4 regions of the Wenzhouxiangella sp. XN24 genome follow, and region 3 is predicted to be linked to each of the others. Evidence: predicted binding sites of a transcription regulator. Region 3 holds the regulator's gene; each other region holds the start of a gene.

Region 1 (3,721 bases), 190 kb from region 3:
GCAGACGAACCGAGGCGGGCGGAGCTGTCGAGATAAGCCCCGTAGGTGATCAGAAGCCCCATCGCGACGCTCACGGAGAAAAAGGCCTGCCCGATGGCCTGCAGCACGACGCCGGAATCGATTTTCGAGAAATCCGCCTTGAACAGGAAGCTGAGGGCGCTGGCCATGTCGCCGGCGATCGCCGCATAGCCCACCAGCATGACCAGCATCACGAGCAGGGCCGGCATGAGAAAGCGCACGGCGCGCTCGATGCCGCGTTTCAGGCCGACCGAGACGATGCCGACCGTCAGGATCATGAAGATGGCGTGGAACAGTGCGAGGCGCCCGGGGGATGCGAGCAGTGCACTGAATTCCGCTGCCACCTCGTCCGGCGAGGCGCCCGAGAAATGGCCCATCGCCATCTTGGGCACGTAACCGAGAGCCCAACCCGCGATCACGCTGTAGAAGGAGAGGATCAGGAAGACCGCGAGCAGGTTCATCCAGCCGACGAATCGCCAGCCCGGATTGGCGCCGGCCTCCCGGGCCAGGGCGAGAAAACTGTTCGGCGGACTCAACCGACCGCGCCTGCCGATCATCAGTTCGGCGATGACCACCGGGATGGCGACCGCCGCCACCGCGACCAGGTACACGACCACGAAGGCTGCGCCCCCGCTGACCCCGGCCGTGTACGGGAATTTCCACAGGTTGCCGAGTCCGACGGCGGCGCCCACGGCCGCCATCAGGAACACGATCCGGGACGACCAGCCCTCGTGGACGTTTGCGCTGCCTTGGCCAGACGCCATGCCTACCCCCGTTATCTCGCGATGCGCCGGGCCGGTCTGTCGCCGGCTTTGCATCCCGGATGATAACGAATATGCGGGCTTCCAGTGGAATGCACCCCGGTTGCGGCAGGCCACCGGGGTGAACGGACCTGGACTTCAAGGCCTGGAAGTCCTCAGTCGTCCTTCACGGCCAGCTCGTTGCGCACGTCCTTCACGCCGGACGTGTTCGCGGCGATCAGTTCCGCCAGTTCGCGTTCCGTGTCGTCATTCACATTGCCCATGAGCGTGACGACCTGCTCGTCGGTATCGACATTTATCTCCAGCCCTGCGGTATTCTCGCTGGCAAGAAGGCGCGCCTTCACGGTGGCGGTGATGCGCGCGTCGTCCGCCGTCGAGGCGAGTCGCTCGGCGATCGTGGCCTGCTCGGTGTCGCCGATGACGCGGATGTCGTTGCGCACCGAGCGAATCCCCTCGATATTGAAGGCGGCCTGTTCGGCGAGTTCGCGTTCCGCAGCGGACTCTACCTCGCCGCCCAGGTAGGCGGTCCCGTCACGCACGTCGGTATCGATCTGCAGGGCGCTGAGTTCGTCGCTCATCGCATAGTGCGTCTCCAGCCGGATATGCGCCTCGATGTCGTCGAAATTGCTGCTGCGACCGCTGCCGTTGATCCCGCCCGCCTGGGCCGGATCACCGTAGCTTGCGTCACTCTGTGATTCATCCGTGGTGGTCTGCGCCTGCGTTTGCTCCGCCTGTTGCGTCTGCTGTTCGGTTCTTTGTGTCTGTGCCCGGGCGTCGTCGGCGGTCTCGTTATCGCGGTCCGCACATGCGCCCAGCGGCAGCAGGAACAACCCTGCGAGCATCAGCGTGGTCTTCCTGGATGGTTTCATGGTCTTTTACCTCTATGCGTTGATTGGTTGCGATGCCCGGCACGGCCAATGCCGAAGCCGGGGTTTCGTCAAGGTCCCCGGCGACGTGTGCCCATCAGGTGGGAGACGAGAGACACGACCAGCAACACGAGGAAGACGAAGAACAGGATCTGGGCGATGCCGGCCGCGGCGCCGGCGACTCCGCCAAAGCCCATGACGCCCGCGATCAGGGCGATGATGAAAAACAACAATATCCAGCCAAGCATGGCGATCTCCTTTTGTATCGATCCGTGAGACAAGCGGTCCCACCGGGCTCTTTGCCATTTCGATGCAATCAACGTGCCAGTGCCCCGATGTACGTGATACGGGCCGCGCCCGCGCCTTTGAGCGTCGGTACTATCGAAAGCCGAGACCGGGCGCGCCGAGCACCGATGGGTGCGACGGGACGGCATGGCTGAGGAAGAGTTTTCAGCGGGAACGGAAGTTTCTACCGCCCGGAGGGGCCCTGTCCGCCGAGATTCTTGAGCCGGCCGAGTGCTTGCCGGCTGATGCCGAGGACCAGTTGCGACTGCGAACGGCGTTCCAGCAGGCTCCACGGCACCGCGACCATGCGCTGGCGAGGCTCCGTCGGCTGCTCGATATGCACGAGCGCGTAACAGATGTTGGCCGCGCCCGGCACATCGAGAATGAGATCTTCAATCCGGCCGACGCGGTCGCCTTCGCGGTCGACGACGGCCGATCCCAGCAGCTCGCTTGCGTGTATCGTCATGCACCTGCGCCTACAACATTGCCCGCTTGAGGACATGCAGGAAGCGTGCCGTCGGCCGGGGAACGGTTTATCCCGGTGACCGCGGGGCGAGTCAGCCCTCGCGGTAGGCCTTCAGCTTCGTGTAGAGCGTCTTCAGGCTCACGCCGAGGGTTTCCGCGGCGGCCTTCTTGTCGCCCTCGAGATGTTCGACGGTCGCGAGGATAGCCCGGCGCTCGACCTCCGCGAGCGGCAGGCCCACAGCGATTCTCAGGTAGTCCCGGTCAACGGGGTTGTCGCCGGCCACGGCAGGTGGCAGGTCGTCCGCCTCGATCGTGTCGGTAGACAAGACGTGCGCCCGCGCGACCGCGTTGCGCAGCTCGCGCACGTTCCCCGGCCAGCTGTGCATGCGCAGCAGTTCCTCGACCTCGGTGGAGAATTCCTTGGCGGTCCCATTGGCTTCGTTCAGCTCGGCAAGGAACAGGTTGGCGAGCACCAGGATATCGTCACCCCGTTCCCGCAGCGCGGGGATGCGGACCGGAAACTGCGCAAGGCGGTAATAGAGATCTTCGCGAAGCAGGCCGGCCTGCACGGCGTCTTCCGGGTCCCTGTTGCTGGCCGCCACCACCCGCACGTCGACGGCAATATCCTCCTCGGCGCCCACGCGCCGAATGCTGCCCGATTCGAGGACCCGCAGCAGTTTGACCTGCAGCGCCGGCGACATCTCCGTGATCTCGTCGAGGAACAACGTCCCTCCCGACGCGGTTTCGAAGAAGCCGATGTGGCGCCGCGTCGCGCCCGTGAAGCTGCCTTTTTCGTGCCCGAAGAGCTCGCTTTCCAGGATCTCGGCGCTGATCGCCCCGCAATTGACCGCCACCAGCGGGGCCGCGGAGCGATCGCTGAGCGAATGTATCATCTGGGCAGCCAGTTCCTTGCCGACGCCGCTTTCGCCGGCCAGCAGCACCGTCATGTCGGTCGGCGCAACCTTGCGCAGCAGCGTGAACAGGCGGCGCATGGGCCGGGAATCTCCGTGCATGATGCCCAGGCCGGCGGCCTTGACGATTCCGGAGATCTCGGCGGCGGGCCGGTTCGCCGCCGCGACGAGCTTTTCCAGTGCCGTGCGCAATCGCTCGATCTTCACCGGCTTGGAGAAATAATCCGAAGCGCCCAGCTGCATTCCCCGCACCGCTGTCTCGAGCTGGGGGTCGGCCGTGATCAGCATGAGTTCGATCACGTTGCCGAGACGGCTGTGCTCGAGGAACGATATTCCGTCGGCGCCGAGCAGGTCGTACTCCAGCACGGCCACGTCGGGCATCTCCCGGAGCAGCGCGCGCTGGGCGTCTTCGAAG
Region 2 (3,721 bases), on a different contig from region 3:
CGAACTCCGCCTCGGCTGCGCCCCAGCGCATCCGGCGCGGCACCGGCAACGCCGCCAGCGCGCTTTCGACCAGTCCCGGCAACAGCGTCGCCGCCGCGGCGCCCGTCTCCGTCTTGTGTGCGTAGACGTAGCTTCCCTTGGCCTCTTCCTGTTCCACCAGCGCGTCGCAGTCTACGCCGGCCGAGGCGGCGAACTTCTCCGCCGCCCGCGTCCACGCGCCGTCGACTCGCGCCACCCGCATCGGGGGTCCCCGCAAGGCAACGGCCTGGTCCGCCTGGCGCGTTTCGAGGCGTCGCACTTTCAGGGCCAGCCGCCGGGGGGTGGCGAAAGCCTCGACATCCCCGTGACCGAGACGGGCCTCCGCGAGCCGCGCCACGAGGCCGTCGCGAAACGCCGCCGACAGCGCAGGCAGGGCCTTGGGCGGCAACTCCTCGGTGCCGAGTTCGACCAGGAAATCCGCGCGTTCAGTCATGCGTGCCTCCCGTCGCGGCCTGGACCATGGGGAAGCCGAGTGCTTCGCGCGAGGCGTAGTAAGACGACGCTACGCCGCGCGCCATGGCGCGCACGCGGAGGATGAAACGCTGGCGCTCCGTCACCGAGATCGCGCGGCGAGCGTCGAGCAGGTTGAATGCGTGGGAGGCTTTCAGGACCTGCTCGTAGGCGGGCAAGGCGAGCCCGTCGGCCAGCAGCGATTCACAGGCCGTTTCGTGTTCGTCGAACTGCCTGAACAACACCGCGACGTCGGCCTGCTCGAAATTGTAGTGCGACATTTCCACCTCGTTCTGGTGGTAGACGTCGCGATAGGTCACCCGGCCCAGCGGCCCGTCGGACCAGCAGAGATCGAATACGCTGTCCACGCCCTGCAACACCATGGCGATCCGCTCGAGGCCGTAGGTGATCTCGCCGGTCACAGGGCGGCAGTCCAGGCCGCCGACCTGCTGGAAATAGGTGAACTGCGTGATCTCCATGCCGTTGAGCCAGACTTCCCAGCCGAGGCCCCATGCGCCGAGCGTCGGCGATTCCCAGTTGTCCTCGACGAAACGGATGTCGTGCAGCCGCGGGTCGATGCCCAGCGCGCGGAGCGACCCGAGGTAGAGCTCCTGGATTTCCAGCGGCGAGGGCTTGATGACGACCTGGAACTGGTAATAGTGCTGCAGGCGGAAGGGGTTGTCGCCGTAGCGTCCGTCGGTGGGGCGGCGGCAGGGCTGCACGTACGCGGCGCTCCACGGTTCCGGACCGATGGCGCGCAGGAACGTCGCCGGATGGAAGGTTCCGGCGCCGACTTCGAGGTCGAGGGGTTGCATCAGGACGCAGCCGGCCCCGGCCCAGTAGCGTTGCAGCTCGAGCAGCAGATCCTGGAAGGTGGCGGGCGGCGTGCCGAGTTCCGCGGCGGCCATGGCTGTCCCCATGCTGGCGAAGCGCGCAAGTATAACTCAGCGCCACACGCCGCCGGCGCGAGCTATTCTGGTGCAGAGGATCCGCCGTGACGCACCAGGCTGGTGCGCTCTGCGGGCGCCCGATGACCCGCCCGGAGCCCAAGCGCTTGAATTGTCATGCGCCGCCGCCGGAGGGTCGGCTGGCACGGTTCCTGCATCGCAACATGAAGACCAGTTCCCAGTTCGCCCGCCGAACCCCGGCATCCAGTCCGGGGAGACGGGCCCCATCGCATCCAGACTCGGAGGAATGACCTGATGAAAGCGAAAGACGTGCTCGAGCTCATGAGTGAAAAGGAGGTCGCCTTCGTGGACCTGCGCTTCACCGACACCAAGGGCAAGGAGCAGCATGTAACCCTGCCGGCGAGCAAGGTCGATGCCGACATGTTCGAGGAAGGCAAGATGTTCGACGGTTCTTCCATCGCGGGATGGAAGAGCATCAACGAGTCCGACATGATTCTCATGCCGGATCCGGCGACGGCCGTCGTCGATCCTTTTTCGGAAGACACGACGATCAACATCACCTGCAACGTGGTCGAACCGTCCACCATGCAGGGCTACGAACGCGACCCCCGCTCCCTTGCGCTGCGCGCCGAGGCCTACCTGAAGTCCACGGGCATCGCCGACGTGGCCTATTTCGGTCCCGAGAATGAGTTCTTCATTTTCGACGACGTGCGCTGGAGTTCGGAGATGAAAGGCGTCTCCTACCAGATCGACTCTTCCGAGGCGGGCTGGAATTCCGAGAAGATCTATCCGGACGGCAACTTCGGCCACCGCCCGACCATCAAGGGCGGCTACTTCCCGGTGCCCCCGGTGGATTCGCTGCACGACATACGCTCCGCCATGTGCCTCGTGCTCGAGGACATGGGGCTCGATCCCGAAGTGCACCATCACGAGGTGGCGACAGCCGGCCAGTGCGAAATCGGCGTGGCCTTCAATTCGCTGGTGAAAAAAGCCGACGAAGTGCAGAAGCTCAAGTACATCGTCATGAACGTGGCGCAGGGTTACGGCAAGACGGCCACCTTCATGCCCAAGCCGCTGGTCGGCGACAACGGCAACGGCATGCATGTCCACATGTCGCTGGCCAAGGACGGCAAGAACCTGTTCACCGGCGAGGAATACGGCGGCCTGTCCGAAACGGCGCTCTATTTCATCGGCGGCATCATCAAGCATGCACGCGCGCTGAACGCGTTCACGAACCCTTCGACCAACAGCTACAAGCGCCTGGTCCCCGGCTTCGAAGCGCCGGTCAAGCTGGCTTACTCCGCGCGTAACCGCTCGGCCTCGATCCGCATCCCGTACATCCCCAACCCGAAAGGGCGTCGTATCGAGGTGCGTTTCCCGGATTCGACGGCGAACCCGTATTTCGCCTTCGCCGCGATGATGATGGCCGGCCTGGACGGTATCCAGAATCGTATTCACCCGGGCGATCCGATGGACAAGGACCTCTACGACCTGCCGGCGGAAGAGTCGAAGAGCATCCCCGAGGTCTGTTATTCACTCGAGGAAGCGCTCAATGCGCTCGATGCCGACCGCGGCTTCCTGACGGCCGGAGGGGTCTTCACCGACGACCTGATCGATGCCTACATCAGCCTCAAGACGGCCGACGTCCTGCGCCTGCGCATGACGACGCATCCCGTCGAGTTCGACATGTATTACAGCGTCTGACGAGTCTGGAGGACGCTTTTCGGGCGGCGGGAGCCATCCCGCCGCCCGCTTTTTTGTCAGGCGGCCGGTCGCACCGCTATGCTAGGGGTTCGGGCGGTTCCTGGAGAATGTGCGATGCGCTGGATGTGGATGGCCCTGCTGTTGACGCTTGCGCTCCAGTCGGCGGTGGCGAAGGAAATGTGGCGCTGGGTGGACGAGCGCGGCGTCGTGCACTTCTCCGATCGCCCGCAGCCCGGCGCCGAGCGTGTCGAGCTCGCCCCCGTGCAGACCTTCACGGCACCGCGCGTGGAGGCCGCGCCGGCCGAGCCCGAAACCGCAAGAGAGAGCGCCGGACAGGATACCGGCAGCTATTCACAGCTCGCCATCGTGTCTCCCGAGGAAGGCGAAATGCTGTGGAATATCCGTGGCGAACTCAACGTGCGCCTGCGCATGGAGCCGGCATTACGCGAGGGCCACCGTTTGCAGGTCTACCTGGACGAACAGCGCGTCGAGAATGTTCCCCAGTCCACCCAGTTCACGCTGGACGAGGTGTATCGCGGCGAGCATCGCCTGCGCGCCTCCATCGAGGACGAGCGCGGTCGTGAACTCGTCTCGAGCGGCACCGTCGTCTTCTACGTCCA
Region 3 (3,721 bases):
CGCGATGCCGTTCTCGATGGCCGTGCAACCGAGTTTTTCCCGCTTGATGAGGCTCTGGAACACATCGCCCTGGTCGATATCGGTCGCGGAGGACAGCAGTTCGCTGAGCACGTCCAGCGCGTGTTTCTTGCTGCGGGCTTCGACGTTGCAGAGCACGCGGCCGGGCAGCAGGAGGGATTGGAAGGTCATGGGGGCACCGGGGTGGAGGGGGCGTGGACTCAGGCGCTGCGCGGGCGCCCGGCCCCGTTGTGGTGATCCGTCAGCTTGTCCTTGTGGCGACGAACCTGGCGGTCGAGGCGGTCGATCATGCCGTCGATCGCGGCATACATGTCTTCTTCCACCGCGGCCGCATGCAGGGTGTCGCCCGCGACGCGCAGCGTGGCTTCGGCCTGGTGACGGAGCTTCTCGACGGTGAGGACGCAATGGACATCGATCAGGTTGTCAAAATGCCGGACGACCTTGTCCATCTTGCTATGCACGTAATCGCGCAACGGCTCGGTGATATCGACGTGGTGACCGGTCAAGTTGATCTGCATGATGGACTCCTTCGGAGTGTTGGAACCGTCCTGGACGGCGGCTCTTGTTTCAATCCTATTCTAGTGGCTGGCTTGCTACGCTGGCTAGGGAGGGTTTTTCGCCGTGGAAAGCGGTTTTCGACCTAGCGGATGGTCACGCGCCGGCGTTCGTTCGATGACGGAAATCCCATGGATTCCCGATACTTGGCGACTGTGCGGCGCGCCACTTCGATACCTTCCTGCACGAGTGCACGGGTGAGGGCGCTGTCGGACAGGGGCTTGGCGGGGTCCTCTTCGGCAATGAGCTTGCGGATCCGGGCACGGATGGCCGTGGACGAAATGCTCTCCCCGTCGCTGCCGGATACCTGGCTGGAGAAGAAGTACCTGAATTCGTAGACCCCCCGCGGCGTATGCATATATTTGCCGGTCGTGGCGCGGGACACGGTCGATTCGTGCAGCTCGAGCGCGTCGGCGATCTCGCGCAGCACCAGGGGCCGCATGCCTTCCTCGCCACGTTCGAGGAATTGTTCCTGGTGGGAGACGATGGCGCGCGCCACGCGGATGAGCGTCTCGTTGCGGATTTCCAGGCTCTTCACCAGCCAGCGGGCTTCCTGCAGCTGGGTCCGCAGCGTCGAATACTCGCCCCCCCGGCCCAGGCTGCCCGCATAGGCTGCGTTCACCCGGAGCCGGGGGGCGATGGCCGGGTTGACGTCGACCCGCCAGCCCGACTCGTCGCGCCGCACAAAAACGTCCGGGACGATGTACTCCGGCGGACGGGTGTCGGCCGCGCCGCCGGGGCGCGGGTTGAGCGAGCGCAGCAAGGCCACTGCATGTTCGAGCTGTTCCACGCTGCACCCAAGGCGCCGGCGTATGGTTGCGTAATCCTGCTCACCGAGCTCCACGAGGCATTCGGAGGCCAGGCGGCGCACCAGTTCCAGGTCCGGGGTGTCCGGTGCGAACGGCGCGAGCTGCAGCAACAGGCACTCCGAGAGGTCGCGCGCGCCGACGCCGAGCGGGTCGAAGCGTTGCACACAGGCCAGCACGCGCTCGACCTCGTCCACGTCGGTGACCAGTTCGGGCGCGAGATTGGTGCAGATGTCCTCGAGGCTTTCCGTCAGGTAACCGTCGTCGTCGATCGCATCGACCAGCATCGTGGCGATGTATTTCCGGTCGCCCTCGGGGAAGGCGACATCCAGCTGTGCGATCAGGTGGTCGCGCAGGGAGCTGCCGCTGACGTCAGCGTAATCCCGCTGGTCTTCGCCGTCGCCGCGACCCTGCCCCGAGCCGCTGTAACCCGAGCCGAAATCCGACACGTCGGCGTAGGACACATCGTCATCGAACCGTTCCGGCGTGTCCGTGCCGCTCTCGGCGGACTGCGCCGCAGGCGTTTCCCGCAATGCATCCGAGGGCGTTTTCTGCTCGCCCTTGGCCGGGGCCAGTTCCAGGCCGTCGTCCATCTCGAGCATGACATTCTTCTCGAGCGCCTCGCGGAGTTCGGCCTGCAGATCGAGCACCGGCAGCTGCAGCAGCCGGATGGCCATCTGCAGCTGGGGCGTGAGCGTCAGCTGCTGGCCGAGTTTGAGTTGTAGCGATTGCTTCATCATCGAACGGTCATCACAGGCGGAAGTGCTCGCCGAGGTAGACCTCGCGAACCTGCCGGTTGGCCAGTATCTCATCTGCAGTGCCGGACGCGATGACCTCGCCGGCGTTGAGGATGAAAGCGCGGCCGCAAATACCGAGTGTTTCCCGCACGTTATGATCCGTGATCAGCACACCGATGCCCCGGTCGCGCAGCTGCCCGATGATGCGCTGGATGTCGATGACGGAGATCGGGTCGACGCCGGCGAACGGCTCGTCCAGCAGGATGAAAGCGGGCTCGGCGGCCAGCGCGCGGGCAATCTCGACCCGGCGGCGCTCACCCCCGGAAAGGCTCAGGCCCTTGCCGTCGCGGATATGGCCGATATTGAGTTCCTCGAGCAGCTCTTCCAGTGCCTGTCGCCGACCGAGCGTGTCGAGGTCCTTGCGTGTCTGGAGCACGCCGAGCACGTTCTGTTCCACCGTCAGCCCACGAAACACCGAGGCCTCCTGGGGCAGGTAGCCGACGCCGAGGCGCGCCCGGCGATGCATCGGCAAGGCCGTGAGTTCGGTGTCGTCGAGCAGGATGCGGCCGCTGTCGCAGGGCACGAGCCCGACGATCATGTAAAACGCCGTGGTCTTCCCGGCGCCATTCGGCCCGAGCAGTCCCACCACCTCGCCGCTCGAGATGGACAGCGACAGGTCGCGCACCACCTGCCGCGAGCGATAGCGCTTGGAGATGCCCTCGGCGCGCAGCGTTCTCATGGCGCACTCGTCCCGTCGGGCGGCGGTTCGTCGGGCGGCGGTTCGTCGGGATCCCCGGACGCCTCGCCGGGAACATCGTCGCCCGGCGTTTCCTCCGCGTCGCCCGGCGGCGTGATGATGATCCGGACGCGTTCGCTGCCTTCATCGTCGGCGCTGGCGATGAGCCGGTCTTCGGCGATGCGGTAGAGCAATCGGCCACCGCTGACTTCGCGCAGGCCGTCCCGCAACGCCGCCTGCCCCGACAGCTCCAGGATGCCTTCGGAGAGGTCGTAGGTGATGCGATTGGCCGTACCCCGCACCACCCGCGGCTCAGGCTCGGGCAGCGTTCGCGTGAAGCGTGCCGGCGCGCCTTCGGCGGTGGCCGCAGCGAGACGATGATCTATGAAGCTCGCCGTGGCGCGCTCCGATTCGATTTCGCCCATCGGGCTGCTGATACGGACGTCGCCGCGGAACAGCCAGCTGCCGTCGGAAAAGTCGAGATCGCGCGATTCCGCGACGTCGGCCGAGATCACCATGTCGCCCTGCTGAATGCGCACTTGCTGGAATACCAGGCGCTCGTTGCGGCGATCGAAGTCCGACGAGGCCGCTTCGAGATTGATTTCCTCCTGCTGGGCGAGCGCGGCAGGCACGCCGAACACCGCCAGCGCGGCTGCCAGCGTTGCCGCGAGGGCGCCCGCGGGCGTCGGCGCGATGGGCCGGCGGCGGGAATCAGGGGAGGAAGCGACCATGGACCTCGGATTGTAACTGCAGCCGCTCCTCCAGCAAGTAAGCGACCATGCCGACGGCCGTGACCTGCTGCGGCCCGACCGTCAGTTCCACCGGGGCGTCGGTGCGCGCGATGTTGGCGGGGATGTCGATCCGCAGCC
Region 4 (3,721 bases), on a different contig from region 3:
TTCAGGCCGAGGAACGAATAGACCTGCATGACTTTCTCGTTGCGCACCGAGCCGTCCGCGCCGACCACCGTCACCGGGCTGTTGCGCGTGATCTTGCCGCGCTTCACCAGGCCGATGCCGATCGCGCCGACGTAGCTTGAGTAATCGAGCGCACTGACCTGCAGCTGCAGCGGCCCGTCATGGCGCACGTCGGGCGGCGGACACCGGGACACGATCGTCTCGAACAACGGCTGCATGTCGTCCGCAAGTTCGTCCGGGCTATGTCCCGCGCGGCCGAGCAAGGCCGAGGCATACACGGTCGGGAAGTCGAGCTGCTCGTCGCTGGCGCCGAGGCTGTCCATCAGGTCGAACGTTTTCTCCACCGCCCAATGCGGCCGCGCGCCATCGCGATCCACCTTGTTGATCACGACGATGGGACGCAGGCCGTGGTCGAAGGCCTTGCGCGTCACGAACCGCGTTTGCGGCATCGGCCCGTCGACTGCATCGACCAGCAGCAGCACCGAGTCCACCATCGACAGCACGCGCTCGACCTCGCCGCCGAAGTCGGCATGCCCCGGGGTATCCACGATGTTGATGCGGTAATCGTTCCAGCGAATCGCCGTGTTCTTGGCCAGGATCGTGATGCCGCGCTCCCGCTCCTGCGGATTCGAGTCCATCGCCCGTTCCTGCAGCTCCTCACGGTCCGCGAGCGTCTGCGACTGGCGCAGCAGCTTGTCCACGAGCGTCGTCTTGCCGTGGTCTACGTGCGCGATGATGGCGATGTTGCGAAGATTCATGCGGGTCGGACCGTGGCAAGTGCCTGTTGCAAAAAAGAAAAGGGCCGAAAAACAGCCCTCGGGAGACCCTTAGGACGCGATTTACCCCCGTAAATTCGCTTTCTAAGGCAGCCGGGTATATTACGCTGAAAAGGTTACTTTTTCACCATTTCTATCAATCGTCCGCGCGGCCGGCCGGATGACGTCTCCCCGTCGCGCTGGAGTAATCGGGCGGCGCCTCGCGCAGGCAGGACACACCCCACGCCTCGTCAATGGCGCGTGACACGGCCCGCGGGCCGAGATCCCCCTTGACCGTGCGCAGGAATCGCTTGCTCCCGACAGCCACACTTTCGGTCCACTCGGGCTGGCGGACCGGCGCACTCTCCCCCAGCACACGTTCGGTCCAGGCCCTGGCGCGACGCCTGAGCGCCTCTGGCGACTGGCACCCGACCAGCGCGCACAGCGCCGCGGTGTCGATGATCCGGTAGCGTTGCGGCAGCCGTTGCAACTCGCAATAACCACTCTCCGGCCATTCGAACGGATGCGCCACCACCCCGGCGCGCACCATGTTCAGGTCGATGTAACTCATGCACCGGAGCAGGTGGCCGTCACTCGCGACCGCGGTCGCGTGATACCGGTCCTGCCAGAAGGCGCCGCTCCGCTTGCGGCGGTCGTTGTGCTCTTGCCCGGTCCGCCCCGCCACGAGCCGCATGGCCGCGGCGATTTCGCCGTTGCGCTGGTCGCGCACCAGCAGGTGGATGTGGTTGCAGGTCACGATGTAGTTCAGCACGCACAGTCCATAGCGACGCTGCGCCTCGAACAACCAGTAGAGCCAGCGCCGACGATCGATCCGCGCCTTCAGCAGGAATTCGCGCTGGTGGCAGCGCTGGGTGATATGCCAGACGTGGCCGGGGATGAATACGCGGTTGGCGCGCGGCATGGGTCTTGGTTCCTTACAACGCGATTTCAGGCGCTGTATTTGCATCCTAAGCGCCGATCGCGGTGCTTATGAGGGTCTTTATCGTTAGATTGCATGGAGATAACGCGGTCCGACCCGAGGCAAGCCCCGAGGCAGACCCAAAACCGTGACGCACGTCTTGTCGACCAGCTTTACGACTACCGCGCCGCGCGCCATCGACACCTAAGATATTGTCATTATTTATAGATAGTTACGCGTTCTGGCATGATAACTGCATGCCTCACTCAATCACTCATCATCGGATTGACGCGCATGAAGAACCTCAATCGTATCGCCGCCGCTCTCGCGCTCAGCTTGTTCGGCTTTGCAGCCCATGCGGCGCCGATCATCACCTTCAACAGCGCTGACGCCTCAGATGGCAGCGGCCTGACGACACCGGTCGCAGGCGCGACGGTCATCGATTTCAACGATGACAGCCTTCTCAACACAAGAGGTCCTGCAGGTTTCTTTGGTCAAGGCGGTGTCGTAAAAGGGTCGTCGAGCGGCGCATATGCGGCACCCGCCGGCAACACGACGCAGTACCTGTCCGTGGCCCTTGGCCAGCGCGCCGGTTCCCACACCATCACTTTCGATACCGGCGTCACGTACAACTACTTCGGCCTTTACTGGGGTTCGATCGACGACTACAACACGCTGTCGTTCTTCAATGGTGCAACCGAAGTGCTCACGCTCACCGGAGCACAGGTCATCGCCAACCCGAACTTCTTCGGCAACCAGACGGCCGACCCGGCGAACCGCTACGTCAACATCTTCCTGGGCGCCACCAGCTACGACAAGATCGTGATCAGCACCACGCAGTTCGCCTTCGAGTCCGACAACCACGCGTTCGCGCAGGTGCCGGAGCCTGGCACATTGGCGCTGCTCGGCCTCGGCCTCATCGGCGCGGGCGCCCTGCGTCGTCGCCGGAGCCAGTAAGACAACGAAGGGGAGGTGCGCCGACCCCGCTCCTTACAGCGACCGACGCAACATGACAAAGGGCAGCCGCAAGGCTGCCCTTTTCTTTTCGTCAATCGATCCCCAGGGCGCCGGTAGCTTGACCGATTTGGCATTTCTCGCCGCCCGACGATTGCTATGATGCGAACCCGTCAACTCCCCGGAGAACACAGATGGCGCAAGGGATTCTCGTCACCGGCGGTGCCGGCTACATCGGCAGCCACGTGGCGCGACAACTCGGCGAAGCCGGCGAGCGTGTCGTAACGCTCGACAACCTGTGTACCGGGTTTCGCGAAGCCGTGACGCATGGCGAACTGGTGATCGGCGATACCGGTGACCAGGCGCTCGTGAGCCGCGTCCTGGCCGAGCACGACATCGACACGATCATGCACTTCGCAGCGCATACCGTGGTCCCGGAATCGGTCACCGATCCGCTGAAGTACTACCGGAACAACACCTGCGCGACGCGGAATCTCCTGCAGTGCGCTGCCGAGGCCGGGGTGAAGCACATCGTGTTCTCGTCCACGGCCGCCGTGTACGGCCTGCCGCCGGGCGGCGTCGCGAGCGAAGACACGCCGACGGCGCCGATCAACGCTTATGGCACGTCCAAGCTGATGAGCGAGTGGATGCTGCGGGATCTCGCGGCGGCGGGTGGCCCGTCATACGTCGCGCTGCGTTACTTCAATGTGGCCGGCAGCGATCCCGAAGGGCGCATCGGCCAATCCACGCCGAATGCCACGCTGCTGGTGAAGGTCGCGTGCGAAGTGGTGGTTGGGAAACGCGAAGCGCTCACCATTTTTGGCACCGACTACGACACGCCGGACGGCACTGGCGTGCGTGACTACATCCATGTCGAAGACCTGGCCACCGCGCATCTCGATGCGTTGCGCTGGTTGCGCGACGGCGGCGAACCAAAGGTGCTCAACTGCGGCTACGGGCACGGCTACAGTGTGCGTGAAGTTGCGCAGGCCTTCGAACGCGTCACTGGCGAGCCGCTGCCCGTGCGCGAGGCCGAGCGTCGCGCCGGCGATCCGCCGACGCTGGTTGCGAACGC

Evidence for each region. The regulator sigma-54, encoded in region 3, starts transcription at its own class of promoters, with help from an activator protein. The targets are predictions, from matches to a motif close to TGGCANGNTNCNTGCTT.
Region 1: a site for sigma-54 is predicted at 1,956-1,972, ahead of G6032_RS01455 (DUF1328 family protein). Genes of this name have one in related genera too.
Region 2: a site for sigma-54 is predicted at 1,578-1,594, ahead of glnA (glutamate--ammonia ligase). Genes of this name have one in related genera too.
Region 4: a site for sigma-54 is predicted at 1,935-1,951, ahead of G6032_RS10820 (PEP-CTERM sorting domain-containing protein). Genes of this name have one in related genera too.

The regions. Positions count from the first base shown of each region.
Region 1 is NZ_JAAMFG010000021.1:10,505-14,225, forward strand. Features, by position in the region: gene G6032_RS01445 (sodium-dependent transporter) at 1-782, opposite strand, end outside; gene G6032_RS01450 (BON domain-containing protein) at 935-1,648, opposite strand; gene G6032_RS01455 (DUF1328 family protein) at 1,717-1,893, opposite strand; gene G6032_RS01460 (PRC-barrel domain-containing protein) at 2,115-2,396, opposite strand; gene G6032_RS01465 (sigma-54 dependent transcriptional regulator) at 2,488-3,721, opposite strand, start outside.
Region 2 is NZ_JAAMFG010000036.1:459,901-463,621, reverse strand. Features, by position in the region: gene glyS (glycine--tRNA ligase subunit beta) at 1-472, opposite strand, end outside; gene glyQ (glycine--tRNA ligase subunit alpha) at 465-1,397, opposite strand; gene glnA (glutamate--ammonia ligase) at 1,692-3,101, shown strand; gene G6032_RS15760 (DUF4124 domain-containing protein) at 3,216-3,721, shown strand, end outside.
Region 3 is NZ_JAAMFG010000021.1:202,855-206,575, forward strand. Features, by position in the region: gene G6032_RS02305 (PTS sugar transporter subunit IIA) at 1-189, opposite strand, end outside; gene raiA (ribosome-associated translation inhibitor RaiA) at 219-536, opposite strand; gene G6032_RS02315 (RNA polymerase factor sigma-54) at 659-2,119, opposite strand; gene lptB (LPS export ABC transporter ATP-binding protein) at 2,130-2,855, opposite strand; gene G6032_RS02325 (LptA/OstA family protein) at 2,852-3,583, opposite strand; gene lptC (LPS export ABC transporter periplasmic protein LptC) at 3,564-3,721, opposite strand, start outside.
Region 4 is NZ_JAAMFG010000034.1:662,202-665,922, forward strand. Features, by position in the region: gene typA (translational GTPase TypA) at 1-776, opposite strand, end outside; gene G6032_RS10815 (transposase) at 931-1,695, opposite strand; gene G6032_RS10820 (PEP-CTERM sorting domain-containing protein) at 1,987-2,649, shown strand; gene galE (UDP-glucose 4-epimerase GalE) at 2,841-3,721, shown strand, end outside.